Regions from separate parts of the Alistipes sp. 56_sp_Nov_56_25 genome, predicted to be linked through region 2. Evidence: riboswitches for the same ligand, from Rfam matches in the RefSeq annotation. Region 2 holds a riboswitch; the other holds the start of a gene.

The links. Region 2 has a riboswitch for cobalamin ahead of nrdD (anaerobic ribonucleoside-triphosphate reductase). Riboswitches for the same ligand answer to the same signal wherever they lie in the genome.
Region 1: linked by a shared signal. The riboswitch ahead of BHV64_RS07830 (PL29 family lyase N-terminal domain-containing protein) and the one ahead of nrdD (anaerobic ribonucleoside-triphosphate reductase) in region 2 are both predicted to bind cobalamin.

What each region holds. Positions count from the first base shown of each region.
Region 1 covers NZ_MNQF01000027.1:13,243-20,847, forward strand. Annotated here, with positions in the region: partial or broken gene BHV64_RS07820 (amino acid permease) at 1-676, opposite strand, end outside; gene BHV64_RS07825 (hypothetical protein) at 1,241-1,453, shown strand; cobalamin riboswitch at 1,739-1,940, shown strand; gene BHV64_RS07830 (PL29 family lyase N-terminal domain-containing protein) at 2,189-3,823, shown strand; gene purB (adenylosuccinate lyase) at 3,893-5,239, opposite strand; gene BHV64_RS07840 (DUF4834 family protein) at 5,345-5,755, shown strand; gene BHV64_RS07845 (MlaE family ABC transporter permease) at 5,757-6,500, shown strand; gene BHV64_RS07850 (ABC transporter ATP-binding protein) at 6,497-7,252, shown strand; gene gap (type I glyceraldehyde-3-phosphate dehydrogenase) at 7,440-7,605, shown strand, end outside.
Region 2 covers NZ_MNQF01000061.1:133,143-140,747, reverse strand. Annotated here, with positions in the region: gene BHV64_RS09815 (putative transporter) at 1-834, shown strand, start outside; gene BHV64_RS09810 (hypothetical protein) at 933-1,298, shown strand; gene BHV64_RS09805 (DUF2284 domain-containing protein) at 1,426-1,998, opposite strand; gene BHV64_RS09800 (4Fe-4S cluster-binding domain-containing protein) at 2,140-2,610, opposite strand; gene nrdD (anaerobic ribonucleoside-triphosphate reductase) at 2,612-4,705, opposite strand; cobalamin riboswitch at 4,845-5,040, opposite strand; gene BHV64_RS09790 (DUF362 domain-containing protein) at 5,197-6,159, opposite strand; gene BHV64_RS09785 (ECF transporter S component) at 6,180-6,692, opposite strand; gene BHV64_RS09780 (TonB-dependent receptor) at 6,704-7,605, opposite strand, start outside.

The DNA.
Region 1 (7,605 bases), on a different contig from region 2:
CGGCGAACAGCAGCAGGATGCCCGCCAGGAACGCGATGTCGCTCATGCCCGTGATGTGGGGGAAGAGACGCGGGTGGACGTGCTGCGCGGCGTCGACGTTGACGATCTGCGAGACGCCGGCCGGAATCTCCTTCAGGGCGATTTCGTTGCCGCCGGCCATCCAGATGACCGCCATCACGATCACGACGACGCCCGGGAGCACCGTGCCGATCAGAAATCCCTTCGAGGTGATGCCCGAGATGGCCGACGTGCCGCGCAGGGTCACCAGCGTCGCGCACCAGTACATCGCAATCGAGAACAACCCGACGTACAGCCCGTTCTGCGCCAGAGCCGGAACGCCGATCATGTAGGCGATCGACGCGGCGGCGAATCCCAGTACGGTGGGATACCAGACGACGTTCTGAATCCATTGCAGGAAGATCGCCGAGAAACCCAGGTGGCGGTTGAAAGCCTCCTTGACCCAGGTGTAGACGCCGCCGCCGCGGTCGGCGAAGGCGCTGCCCAGTTCGGCGCCCACGAGGGCCGCAGGAATCAGGAAGAGGAACGTCGCGAAGAAAATGTAGAAGAACATCGTCAGTTCCTCCTGGGCCATCATCGGGAGCCCGCGCAGGCTGATGACGGCTGCAGCGGTCATCAGCGCCAGCTGCGTCGTGGTGATATTTTTACGTTTTGCCATGGTGGGTAGGTTGGATTTTGCTGTTTTCCCTCGTCGTCCGCCGCACAGTTTTCGTGCCGGAGCGCATTGCCGCCCCGTGAAATCGGCGGCCGGAGCGTTGCAAAGAACCGATCGGAACACCGGGCGGCTTTTTCGTACCCTGCGCACGCAGAAACGGCGCGCCCGGCATGCGGATGCAAAAACAGCAGGGAATCTCGCGATTGCCTGCTGTCCCCGGAGGTCGCCCTCCTAAAACTACTAACCCAAACTTAAATAAATGAAGAAACCTCACTGCGGTTGCTGTGCCGCAGCTGACCGGAATAAGTACAAAGCGCGTGCCGAACCTGCAATCGCCGTCCGCCGGGGACCGTTTGGCCGATTATCGGGTCTTGTTGTGGAATTTTCACCGGAATAATTTTGGTTTTATTTCTTTTTATTGTTTTATTTGTGGCATATGCCTGATGATAGTGTCTTTAAAGGAAAATTCACGGCGTTGTAACGTGGAAGGAGAAAAAGACATTTTGCGGCGGGTGAGTGGCGGGGACAGCGATGCCTTGCGGCCGATCTTCCCGAAACACGGTTCGCGTGTGGGAGGTCTTCGCCGTTGCGGGAGCCGATGCTACGCCCCGTGAATGGCTGCACGAAACGGCCGTCGCCTGCCGGGTGATCTACGACTGGCAGCGGGCCGACGGGACCTACGGCAAGCAGTTCGTGACGGACACCTACCTGCTGCCCGAATGCCAGCTGATCCTGGCGTCGTATCGTCTGGCCGCCGTGCTCAACGACCTGTTCGGTTAGTGATGCCCTCCGGGGATAAAAAAACAGCAGGGAATCTCACGATTGCCTGCTGCCCCCAGGAGGTTGCCCTCCTAAAACTACTAACCCAAACTTAAATAAATGAAGAAACCTCACTGCGGTTGCTGTGCCGCAGCTGACTGAAATAAGTACAAGGCGCGTGCCAAAGTCGCGCCGCCGTCTGCCGGAAAAGGGACGCATCGTGGTCGGAACGGTCCGCTGCGCAGAGCGGCGGGGCGCGTTTCGCGGAAATATTCCGCCGGATCGCTTGCTTCCTGCCGATAAAAGTGTACCTTTGCCGTGCAATGGTTTCCCCGTGGAGGGGAATTAAAAGGGAATGCCGTGTGAATCGGCAACAGTTCCCGCTGCTGTGAGTCCCGCCCGCAAGGGCTTTTTCGTTGCGGCATTCTTGAGCCACTGGTCCTCCGGGACCGGGAAGGCGCCGCCTCGGGGGACAAGTCAGAAGACCTGCCTTGCGCGATAGGGTGTTTGCTCCTGCGGAGAAAGGGAGCGCCTGAAGTCGTCGCCGGCGGTTTTTCCGTGCGTCCTTATTTGCTTCGGCCCTCTTTTTCCTGTTGCTGCGAACCTCTTCGGACAGACTTTTTTACGGTTGGATGAGGAAGTCGTCGCCATGCTTTGCCGGGTCGTCATGCCTGTTTTTGCCTGCGCGGTATTCTCCGTGAAGTCTGTCCCTTACGGACGGAACAGATGGAACCATTAACTAAAAAACAAGGTATGATGAAAAAATTATTTGTGATCTGCTCCTGGGCGCTGCTTCTCGGCGGCTGCAAGAGCGAATCCGGGGCTTCGGACCCGGATGGAGACAAACCCGTTCCCCCCCCCTCGGCCGAACTGTTGCAAAAGATCGAAGACCTGAATGCGGGCCTGGTCTCGCTGAAGACGCTGGCCGGAGCCGTGTCGCAGTCGGAAGTGCGGTCGCTGGCCGAGACGGAGGACGGCGTGCGCCTTACGTTCTGCGACGGGACCGAAGTGACGGTAGCCTGCAATGCGGCGGCGGAAGCGCCGCTGATCGGCATTGCGGTCGACGGGGATGCGTATTACTGGACACTCGCCGCGGAAAAGGATATTCCCTGGCTGAAAGATGCCGCCGGAGCGAAAATGCCTGTTTCGGGGCCTGTCCCCGTCGTGGGGCGCGATGATAAAGGTTTCTGGACCGTGACGACGGACGCCGCCGTGACGCCGTGGCAGATCGGGGACGGCTCCGGAAATCCGGTCGAAGCCACGGGCGACGAGCAGGTGGAGTTGTTCCGGTCGGTAAAGGCCGGAAACGGCCGGGTGGAAATCGCGCTGACGGACGGCGGGACTCTTTCGGCGGCGCAGGTCAACGACTTGAGCGTTGCGGGGACGGCCAACTGCTATGTGGTTTCGGCGCCCGGAACGTATGTTTTCAATGCCCGGGTACGCGGAAACGGAGCCGGCGAAGGGGTCGGATTCGAGCCGGCGATCGAGATGGCGGACGGCATGACGGCCGACTGGCTGTGGACCGACTCCGAAGGACTCGTTTCGGGAGTCGCCCTCGACACGACCTCCGGCGATATTTTCCTCACGGTCGGCGAAGGCAGGGGCAACGCGCTGGTCGCCCTGATGCAGGACGGAAAGGTCGTCTGGAGCTGGCATGTCTGGGTGACCGACGCTCCGCAGACGATGACCTACGGGAACGGGACGGTCTTCATGGACCGCAACCTGGGCGCCGCAGGTACGACCGCAGGCGGTACGGACGCTTACGGCATGTATTACCAGTGGGGGCGCAAGGACCCGTTCTACGGGGGCGAGAAAACGGAAACTTCGGCCAATGCGTTCCTCGAAGCAAAGAACGGCACGGTGGTGAATCCCGCTTATCCGGCGCTGGACTGGGCTTTCAGCAAGAGTGCGACGACGACCGACGGGGCTGCCGCCAATCCTATGACGTTCTACAACGATAAGGTCGGAACCGGCTATAACTGGCTTGCGTCGCCGAACGCGACATTGTGGGGTGAGGCCAAAACGCTCAACGACCCCTGCCCGCCGGGGTACAGGGTTCCTGGAACCGGTGCATGGGAGGATCTGATTTCGGGACGTCAGTACATCGACGGCGTTTCGGTATGGGACGGAACGAACTACGGTATGACCTATACCCACGGGGAACAGACGGCCTGGTATCCGGCGCAGGGCTATCGCAATTACAGTTCGGGCGCCATCGTGGGGCTGCGCAGCTCGACCGGCGGTTTGGGCGCTTACTGGTCGGCGGAAACCTCTTCGGTCAAATCCTATTACCTCTTCTTCCGCAGCAAACTGTCGAGCAGCGGTTCGATCAATAATGAACTGGACATGAACCGGTCTTACGGCTATACGGTGCGTTGCTGCAAGGAGTGACGGTCCGTCGGGACGAATAAAGGCAGGACGCTTTCGGGTCCTGCCTTTGTTTTCGATGTCGGTTCCGGCCTACCGGAACACGCCCGTGTAGGTCGAGGGCGAGAGGGCGCGCAGCTCCTCCTTGACTGATTCGGCGACGTCGAGCGTTTCGATGAATGCCGCGATCGACTCGCGGGTGATGTGGGCGTTGGTCCGCGTCAGGGCCTTCAACGCCTCGTAGGGCTTCGGGAAACCCTCGCGGCGCAGGATGGTCTGGATGCCCTCGGCCACCACGGCCCAGTTGTTCTCCAGGTCGCGCGCCAGCGCCTCGGGGTTGAGGATCACCTTGTTCAGCCCCTTGAGCAGCGATTGCAGGGCGATCACCGCGTGGGCCATCGGCACGCCGATGTTGCGCAGCACGGTCGAGTCGGTCAGGTCGCGCTGAAGACGCGATACGGGCAGCTTCGACGAAAGGTGCTCGAAAACGGCGTTGGCAATGCCGAAGTTGCCCTCGGCGTTTTCGAAGTCGATGGGGTTGACCTTGTGGGGCATGGCGCTCGATCCGACCTCACCGGCCTTGATCTGCTGTTTGAAGTACTCCATCGAAATATAGGTCCACATGTCGCGCGAGAGGTCGATGAGAATGGTGTCGATGCGCTTCATGTTGTCGAAGATCGCCGCCAGGTTGTCGTAGTGCTCGATCTGCGTGGTGTACTGCGAACGGCACAGCCCCAGCGTCTCGTTCACGAATCGGTTGGCAAAAGCCACCCAGTCGATTTCGGGGTAGGCTGCGCGGTGGGCGTTGAAGTTGCCCGTGGCGCCGCCGAACTTGGCCGGAACGGCGATGTCGTGGAGCATGAACAACTGCTTTTCGAGCCGCTCGACGAATACCGAAAACTCTTTGCCCAGCGAGGTCGGCGAGGCGGGCTGCCCGTGCGTGCGCGCCAGCATCGGAACCTCGCGCCACTGCTCGGCGAACGACGCCAAAGCGTCGCGGACCTCCTCGACGACGGGGTAGTAGACGCCTGTCATCGCCTCCCGGAGCGAGAGCGGAATGGCCGTGTTGTTGATGTCCTGCGACGTGAGGCCGAAATGCACGAACTCCTTATAGGCCTCCAGCCCGAGGGTGTCCATTTTCTCCTTGATGATGTACTCGATGGCCTTTACGTCGTGGTTGGTCACCGACTCGATCTCCTTCACGCGCCGGGCGTCGGCGTCCGAGAAATCGAGGTAGAGCGCGCGCAGGGCGGCGAATTTCGAGCGGTCGATGCCGGTCAGCTGCGGCAGCGGCAGTTCGCACAAGGCGATGAAGTATTCCACTTCGACGCGGATGCGGTAGCGGATGAGGGCCTGCTCCGAAAAATAATCGGCTAATTTCTCCGTTTTATTACGGTAACGCCCGTCGACGGGCGAGATGGCGGTGAGGGGAGTTAACATATGGGATTGTGATTTGTTTTTCGTTTCCAAACGCCAAATTTACGACATTTAATTGAAATACGCATAATTTTCCATACCTTTGTGGAGATGTAAACCGAAATCGGAATGAATTTCATACTGGCAATCATCGACTCCCTGGCGGGCTTCGTGCAGCGCAATCCGCTGACGACGCTCCTTATCGTCATACTGGCGCTCGGCGCCCCCGCGCTGCTCAAGGGCATAGCGCTGTTTATCTTGTATTTTCTTATGGGACTTGTTATTTTGGTCGTCGTGCTGATGTTGGCTTTCCGCTGGCGGATCTACAAGGTCCGCAAGCAGATGGAGCAGCAGTTCGGCGAAGGCTTCGGACAGCAGTCCGGACCGAAGGGATTCGGCGGTTTCGGCTCGCCCTTTGCAGAGCAGCCGCGCAAGGAGCGCGAAGGCGAGGTGAAGGTGCACAAAACCCCGGGAACGCCCGAGAAGCGCGTGTCGAAGGATGTGGGCGACTACGTCGATTTCGAAGAGGAAAAGCAGTAGCATGTTGAAGATTTTCGAACTCATAGGGCGCTATTTCATGCTGATGGGAAAGGTCTTTTCCCGTCCGGAGAAGGCCGCCATCTACCGCCGGCGGATCATTTTCGAAATGGAGTCGCTCGGTGTCAACTCGATCGGCCTGACGGCCATCATCTCGGTCTTCATCGGCGCGGTCATCACGTTGCAGATGTGCATCAACCTCGATTCGCCGTTCATTCCCCGCTCGCTGGTGGGTTACGCCACGCGCGAGACGATGATCCTGGAGTTTTCGTCGGCGGTCGTGGCGCTGATTCTCGCCGGAAAGGTCGGGTCGTCGATCGCCTCGGAGATCGGAACCATGCGCATCACCGAACAGATCGACGCGCTCGAAATCATGGGCGTCAACTCCGCCTCGTACCTCATCCTCCCGAAGATCGTCGCCGCGATGGTCTTCTTCCCCTTTCTGACGATCCTCTCGATCCTGATCGGCATTCTGGGCGGATACCTCATCGCCGCCGCGACGGGCATTATGATCCCCGCCGACTATGTCGACGGCCTGCTGATGGATTTCAAGCCCTATTCGATCACCTACACGCTGATCAAGACCGTCTTCTTCGCCTACATCATCACCTCGATTTCGGCCTTCTACGGCTACAACGCCCGGGGCAACTCGCTGGAGGTCGGCACGGCTTCGACGCGCGCCGTGGTGGCCAGCTGCGTGGTGATTCTGCTTTTCGACCTGATCCTGACACAAGTCCTGCTTATATGATACGCGCCGAACATATCGTCAAGTCGTTCGACGGCCGGGTGGTGCTCGACGACATCTCGGTCGAATTCGAGACCGGAAAAACGAACCTCATCATCGGCCGCAGCGGTTCGGGAAAGACCGTGCTGCTCAAGACGCTGGTGGGCCTGCACGAACCCGATTCGGGCGACGTGTGGTACGACGAGGTGAACTTTTCGAAACTCGGTTTCCGGGAACGCAAAAGTATCCGCAAGGACATCGGCATGATCTTTCAGGGCGGGGCGCTGCTGGACTCCTCGACCGTTGTGGAGAACGTCAAGCTGCCGCTCGACCTCTTCACCTCGCAGAGCGAGCGGGAGAAGATGGAGCGCGTGAATTTCTGCCTCCAGCGCGTGCGGCTCGACGGGGCCAACGAACTCTATCCGGCCGAACTGTCGGGCGGCATGATCAAGCGCGTGGCCATCGCCCGGGCTATCGTGATGAATCCCCGCTACCTGTTTTGCGACGAACCCAACTCGGGACTCGACCCGCAGACCTCGATCGTCATCGACAACCTGATCCACGAGATCACCCAGGAGTACGGCATCACGACGATCATCAACACCCACGACATGAACTCCGTGATGGAGATCGGCGAGAAAATTGTATACATCCACGACGGCCGTAAGTGGTGGGAGGGGACGAAGGACGACATCCTGCATGCGGACAACCGCGAGCTGAACGATTTCGTCTTCGCCTCGGCCATGGCCAAACGGGCCAAACTGGCTGCGCAGTAGGCTTCCGCGGTGTTGTGCGCCTGAAGACGGCGGAGGTTTCCGGCGGACGGGTGCGTGCCGGGAAACGGATGCGTCCGCGGTTCGTAAAAAAATTTAATTTTTTATTTGCGTAAATTATATAAAGTATGTACTTTTGTGCTGTTAAAAAAATAACGCAATTTTTTATTAACAAATAATTCAAATTATTATGGCAACTATTAAAATCGGTATCAACGGCTTCGGTCGTATCGGCCGTCTGGTGTTCCGTGCCGCTTGCACGAACGACAACATCGAAGTGGTGGGCATCAACGACCTGGTTCCCGTGGACTACATGGCTTACATGCTGAAGTACGACACGATGCACGGCCGTTTCG
Region 2 (7,605 bases):
GCCCTGCTCGGGCGGGAGGTCGACGCCGAGCCGATGGTCCATGACAAGGCGATGATTTCGCGGCGCATCCTGATCACCAAGCCCGAGCTGAACGGCAAGACCCTCTCCGAACTGCGGGTCCGTTCCACGTGCGGCGTCACGATCACGCGCATCAACCGTTCGGGCATCGACCTGGTGGCCTCCGGAAACCTGCAATTGCAGATCGGCGACCGGGTGACGGTCGTGGGGCCCGAATTGTCGGTGGCCCATGCCGAGCGGCTTTTCGGCAACTCGCTCAAGCGGCTCAACCACCCCAACCTGATCCCCATTTTCACCGGCATCGCGCTGGGCGTTCTGCTGGGCAGCATTTCGTTCTGGATTCCGGGCATCCCGCAGCCCGTGAAACTGGGTCTTGCCGGAGGTCCGCTGATCGTGGCCATCCTGATCGGCCGCTACGGGCCGCACTACAAACTGGTCACCTATACGACGATGTCGGCCAACCTTATGCTGCGCGAGGTGGGCATCTCGCTCTTCCTGGCGGGCGTGGGACTGGGCGCGGGCGAGGAGTTCGTGCCGACGCTCGCGGCGGGCGGATATGTCTGGATCGCCTACGGGGCCGTGATCACCGTCGTGCCGCTCCTGCTGGCGGGCATTTTCGGACGCTTCTACTACAAACTCAACTATTATACGCTGATCGGCGTTCTTTCGGGGGCCTCGACCAACCCGCCTGCGCTGGCCTATTCGGCCGAACAGACCTCGTCCGACGCTCCGTCGGTCGGTTACGCGACGGTCTACCCGCTGTCGATGTTTCTGCGGGTGCTGGCGGCACAGCTTTTGATACTGATATTCGGTTAAACCGGAAAAGGAGCGGCAAGGAAACGGACACGTTGCCGCCATAACGGGTCGGACGCGATCAGCAAGCCGGCCGCGCCTTTTTCCAAAGACGAACGCTTATGAACATCGTGCTGTATGGAGTTCCGGCGAAGACCGCCGGCCGGATCGCAGGCCAGTACGGCCTGAAGGAGATCAACTCACCCGACAAGTTCGACGCCTCGGGAACGATGGTGCTCGTTCCGCCGATAAGCACTCCGCGCTACCTGCTGGCGTTCTACAACGCCATGCTGCGCCACGAGGACGATGTCGATGCGGTCATCATCTGCGGCATCGAGTCCTGCGAGGCCGCCTCGACGGTGCAGTACTGCACGCCTCCGGGAAAATTCTTCTCCCTGAACGGCGGGTTGGACGAGGAGGAGCTTCTCTCCGAACTGCGCCTGATCCTCGACTCCCTGTTTGCCGAGGGCAACCAGCTCAACGTCTGACCGCGCGTCAGGCTCCTTGCCGGTGCCGACGGTCGTCAGCAGCGCGACGATCTCGTATGCGCCCGACCGGACGGCCGCAGCGGCGCGTGCGCCGAATCCTTGCCGCCGCTCCGGTTGAAAACCGCCCTTATCCGTTCCATACGACCGATTCCGCGTCGTGGAAAAATCCGCATACGAGCGTCAGGTACTCGGGCATGCGGCCTCCGCTGCCCCACTTCATCTCGATTCCGAACAGTTCGGAGGCCGTGCGTGCCACGTCGAATCCGCAGGCTTCGAGCGACGGCCGCACCAGTTCCGGATGGCGGCAGGGCCTGCCTTCGGGGCGCGTGCAACTCCCCTCGGGACAGTGAATGCACGTTCCGACGTAGGCGAACGAGCGTCCGCCGTATTGCCGTTCCATCTCCAGCAGCCGACGTTCGAGCCGCTGCCGTTCGGGCAGGATCAGGCGTCCCGCTTCGGAGACCGGGAGTCCCGGCTCCTCGGGCGTGATTCTGGTCGCGACGAGCAGCGCCGTGCCGTAACGCGTGACGTACTCCTCCATATCGAACCCGAACGGCGGGCATCCCCAGCTGCGGCCGTAGTTGCCGCACTCCCGGCAATAGCCGCCCACCCGTTCGGCGTCGCGGAAGCGGGCGACGTATGCTGCGGCGGGCAGTTCCGCCGTGAAATCCCGGGCGGTGTATCGAAACGAATGATCCATGCGGCAAAGTTATGAAAAAAACCGCCGTTCCGGGCGGTTTTCGCACCATTTGCCGTGGGAGCCGGCCGTAAGTCGTTGCATGGCAGACAACGCTAAACTAATCTCTGAATTTCCGGCTCCCACCGGCAAAACGGCGTCGCGTCACGGCTTGCGCCGGAACAGCTTCGTGATGTCCTCCATCGTCCCGTCCGGTCCGACCCGGTAGAGCCGCTGGTTGGTCGTCGGCGCCGTCAGCGGACCCAGCGCCTCGACCCATCCGCCCAGTTTGACGTAGTCGAATGCCGCGGCCTCGAAACCCTCCGGCAGCTCCTCCCGGCCCGAATACCATGCCGTGCGCAGCTCCGGGCAGGTTTTCCGTACGGTCCCTGCCAGCCGGGCGATCTTGTGCGGCCCGGCGTCGCCGCCCATGAATGCGACGCAGGTCACCGAACGTCCGTAACGGGCCAGCAGCCCCAGCAGTTCCGCCTCGTCGAGCACGCGCCCTTCGTCCGCCTGCAAGTGCGGGCTGTGGCATCCCGGGCAGCGGTTGGGACAGCCCGTGATGTTGAGCGCCAGGGTCGTTTCGCCGGGAATCTCGGCGAACACCACGTCGAAATTGTGATACCGCACCATCCTACTCCGCCTTGGCGTAATAGCGCCGCGCGGCCTCCTGCTGGCGAGCCGCCGAGAAGTTCGAAACGCGCTTCATGTAGCCGATCACGCGCGTCAGGTAGTCCACGTCGTCCGAGTGGCATGCGGGGCACTCCTTCAGGTAGCGTTTGTCGATGTGCCCGCACTTGTTGCACATCGTGTTGGGGATGTTGAACGTGAAGTAGTTGCATCCTTCGGCGGCCGCCACGCGCAGCAGGTGGCGGTACTGCTCCTTCGAGAGGTGCTCCTCGAGGTTCATGTGCAGGGCCGAGCCGCCCGTGAGATGCTCGATGTAGCGGCGTCCGTGGAGGCGGAACTTGTCGATGACGTTCAGCGACTCGTCCTCCACGACGTAGAAATAGGAGTTGTAGCAGTCGCGCGGCACGGCATATCCGTCCTCGCGGTCCCACTTGGCGTGCTTCACGCCGACGTTTTCCGCCGGGATCATCTCACAGTTGAACATCACCTCCTTCGAGCGGTATTTCCGGTTGTAACGCTCGATCAGCCCCAATACCCCCTGCACGAAAGCGGCGTAGTCGTCGTTGTCGTCGATGCGGATGCCCAGGAATTCCGCAGCCTCGACCAGCCCGTTGACGCCGACGGTGAGATACTGCCGTGCGAGGTTGATGTACCCCGCGTCGAAGAGCGGCAGCATGCCCTTGGCCTTCAGTTCCTTGAGGTTCTCGTTGTAGGCTATCTGCACCTTGTGCACCAGGTCCACTATCTCCTCCAGATGGGCGAGGTAGTGCATGCCGTTCTTCACGGCGTACTGGATGCAGCGGTTCAGGTTGATCGTCAGCACGCTCTTCGAACCCGTCGAGACGCCTCCGGCGCCCAGCGTGTAGCTGAACCCGTTGTCCCGGATCTCGTTCCGCAGGCGGCAGCACGACGACAGCGAGTCGGCGTTGTCGCTGATGTAGGTGAAGAACGAGTGCCCCGCGGCGTACATTTCGGCCGTGAAGTCGCCCCACTCGCGGTCCATCACGTCGCCGTCGCGGGTCAGCAGCGCCATCGTCTCGACGGGGAAGGTCAGCACGGTTTTCGTGCGTTCGCGGTTGAACCACGTCATAAACCGTTTCTGCAACCACGACAGCGACTCCCAGTGGGGTTTCGAGCCGTCCGGGAAGACGAATTCCCCGAAAAGCGACTCGAAATAGTAGCGGTCGTAGTAGGCGACGTTCCAGAACACGGCCTGGAAATTCCGCGCCCCGGTGGGCTGGTTGATCGAGTAGACGATCTGCTCGAAGCAGTCGGTGATCATCTTGTCGATCGTGCGCCGTTTCTTCGAGAGGTCGACCACTTCGTCGGCGCGCGTGTAGTAATCCTCGCCGTACTCCTGTTCGATGAAATAATTCATGTACATCAGGAATTCGGGCGTCGCGCAGGCTCCCGAGAGCATCGACGAGACGATGAAGACCATGTTGACGAACCCGCCGCAGAACGACTTGAGGTTGGTCGGGCGCGTCGAGTTGCCGCCCACCGACAGCGTGCCGCCCAGCAGCCACGGGTACATCGTGATCGAGGCGCAGTAGTTGGCCATCGACGTTTCGTCGTTCTTGTAGATGAAGTGGCCGTTGAGCAGACGCAGGTATTTGTCCGACAGCTCCTTGCCGTACATCTCCTTGATGCGGTCGGTCAGCAGACGGCGGTTCAGGCGGATGAAGTTCCGCTTCGGGAGTTCGCCGATCAGCGTGGCGATGTTCTTGTTCTCGACGTTGGCGTTGGCGTCGTATTTCGACCCCGTCGCGGGGTTCTTCGCGTCGCAGTAGTTGATCAGAAATTCGAGTTTCTCGCGGTCTTCGCGGTCCTCGGAGTGCTTCTGGCGGTAGAGCATGTAGCTCTTGGCCACGGCGAAATAACGCTCGGCCATCAGGGCCACCTCCACCTGGTTCTGAATCTCCTCGACCGACATGCCGTCCGAAACGCGGACGCGGCTCAACACCGACGTGAGGTCGTCGTCCGTGGCGTAGCCGCCCACCGAGAGGAACGCCTTGCTGATCGCGCGTTTGATCTTTTCGACCGAGAACGGCGCCCGTTTGCCGTCGCGTTTGACGATGTAAATTTCCGAAATGCCCATATTTATCCCATATTTGTTGTGTGCCTGTGCGGTGCGAAACCCCGTTCTCTTCTGCTGCGGCCGCAGAAAAGGGCGGAATTCCCTCGAAAAACATGTTCGGTATAAAAAGGTCCGGGTATCGCCCTAAATCCCGAAGGCGGCCACCCTTCCCGGCAAGGCAGGTCTTCTGACTCGCCCCTTCCGCACGCCTTCCCGTCCCGGGGGACAGTGGCTAAAGAGTGTGCGGAACGCAACGGGGCTTACAGCTACGGGAATAGTCCCTGATTTTCACAGGAGTTCCCTTTTGATCTCGTGCCGACAGCCGTCGGCGGAGAACCTTGCACGAAAGCAAATATAGGGATAGTTCTCCGGAAAGGAAACATGCTTCGGGGCTTTTAATGAACATTTTGTGAACAAATGCACGCCCCGGGCGGATGGCTCCGTTCCGCCGCGGGCAAAAAAAAGACATCCCCAAGGAACGGGGATGTCTTCCACGGGACGTGCCGCTTCCGCTATTTGTCCAGATCGACCAACTCGTACTGCCGGCTGCCGATGCCGATGGCCTCGGCGTGTTCGAGCGTGTGGATGCCGTGGCGCGACTCCATGCGTTCGATCAGATGGACCTTGCCCTCGTCGGGCGAGGCGTACACCAGGTCGACGCACGCCTGGTCCAGCGCCACGGGGTCCAGCGAGGCGAGGATGCCGATGTCGCCCATGCGGGGCGGTTCGGGATGCGCGTCGCAGTCGCAGTCCACCGAGAGGTTGTTCATAACGCTGATGTAGAGAATCCGTTCGCCGCAATGGGCGGCGATCGCTTTGGCCGCTTCGGCCATCGACTCCAGAAAATCGTCCTGCGCGGGCAGGCTGCTCCACAGTTTCTCGGTGTCCTCGGTCTTTCCGGCCGAGTGAATCCACGCTTTTCCGGCCGACGAGGCGATGCCGATGGAGATGTTCTTGATCGCGCCGCCGAATCCGCCCATCGCGTGCCCCTTGAAATGCGAAAGAACCACCACGAAATCGTACTCCGGGAAGTGAGAGCCTACGATGTCGTATTTGAGGTGCCTGCCGCCCTCGACGGGCAGGCGCACTTCGCCCTCGGCGTCCATGATGTCCACCGGAGCGATGGCTGTGAACCCGTGGTCGGCGGCGGCTTTCAGGTGGTCTTCGGTCTTGGCGCGTCCGCCGCCGTAGGCCGTGTTGCACTCGACGATCGTGCCCTTCACCGACTTCACCAGATCGCCGATCAGGGCCGGTTGCAGGAAATTGTTGCCTCCCGGCTCTCCGGTCGAGAGTTTCACGGCGACCTTCTTCCCTTCGGCCTTCCGGCCCAGGGCCTCGTAGACGGCTTTCATTCCCGCGGGCGAGATGTCGCGGGTCATGTAGACTTTGGCGGGAGCCGCCTCCGCCGCCTTTTTGTCGTTGCCCGACGCACAGCCGGAACCTGCGGCCGCGAAATGCAAAACAAAGGAGATCATACAGATTTTTTTCATCATGGCTATTTGCGTATTACGTATTTTATAAAGAGGTATCCGCCGAACACCTGCAATAACATGCCGGGAATCCCGATCCGGAAATCCTGCACGGCGGCCGTGAAGCTGCCCGTCAAGGCCCATTCCCCGGCCGATCCGACGATCTGGTAGAACAGCACGACGGCGGCGAGCAGCGCCACCGACACGCGGTTGAAACGCCGGGCCGCATACCCTGCCGCTCCGGCCAGCAGCGCCGATTTCACGAGGATCGCCGGCAGCGCCGTGACGGCGGGCATCCCGAACAGCGCGGCGTTCACGAGCGGCGAAGCGAGGGCTGTCAACAGTCCCGTGCGCCAGCCGTATTTGTAGGCGCCGACGAGCGTGAAGAAGTAGATCGGCAGCATCGTGGGACCTCCCAGCTGCACGAGGTGGCACAACTGCGGCAGGACGATATTGCCCGCCGCGAACAGGGCTGCCGCGAGGTATGTACGCGTCTCCCGGTAGCCGGTCGAATAGAGTGTTACAGAGGACGTTTTCATGGTTATTTCAATTAAAGGTTTAACTTCAGTCCGCCGAAGACCGTCGCCCGGGGCATCGGGTATCCGGCATTGATCTCATAACGTTCGGCCAGCAGGTTTTCGCCCCGGACGAAGATCGTCAGCAAACGGTTTACGCGCAGCGACGCGCGCAGGTTCCAGAGCACGAATCCCGCTTCCCGGACTTCCGGATCGGGAGCCGCCGCCGTGTAAAGCCCTGCGATGTACTGCACGCCCGTCGACACCGACCAGCGGCCCTTCCCGAAATCGCCTCCGGCGTAGAGTTTGTGTTCGGGGGACGCCGGCACGGGATACTCCATCCGGAGCCAGCTGTAATTGGCATTGACGCTCCATCCCCCGCCGATGCGCCATGCGGCGTCGGCCTCCGCGCCCCAGTTTTCGATCCGGGCCTGGTTGAGCAGGATGTTGCGGCCGTCTGCCCTGCCGCGCCGGATGATGTCCTCGCCCTCGATATAAAAGAGGTTGACGCCGTACGACACGCTTCCTCCGGCCAGCCGCTGGGTCCACGAAAGTTCGTAGTTCCACAGCCGTTCGGGCTTCAGATCGGGATTCTTCACCCCGAACATGTAGAGTTCGCGGAGCACTGGGTTGCGGAAGCCCTTGCTCACCATCGCCTTCAGCGCTCCGTCGCGTGCGGCCCGCAGCGAGATGCCCGCCTGCGGAACCCACTCCGTGCCGGTGCGGGTGTGGTGGTCGATACGCACCCCGGCGTCGACGGTGAGGCGTCCCAGCGACTGCCGGAAATCGGCGTATCCGGCGATTTCGTCCTCCGTCTGGTCCACGATCGGCTCCTCGCGGCCGTCTGCCGTGAACCGGTTCCACGCCCGGCCCCCGAAGCGCTGCCAGTCGATGCCCGCCGTCAGGCGGCTGCCGCGCCACAGTCCGGCGCTCTGAT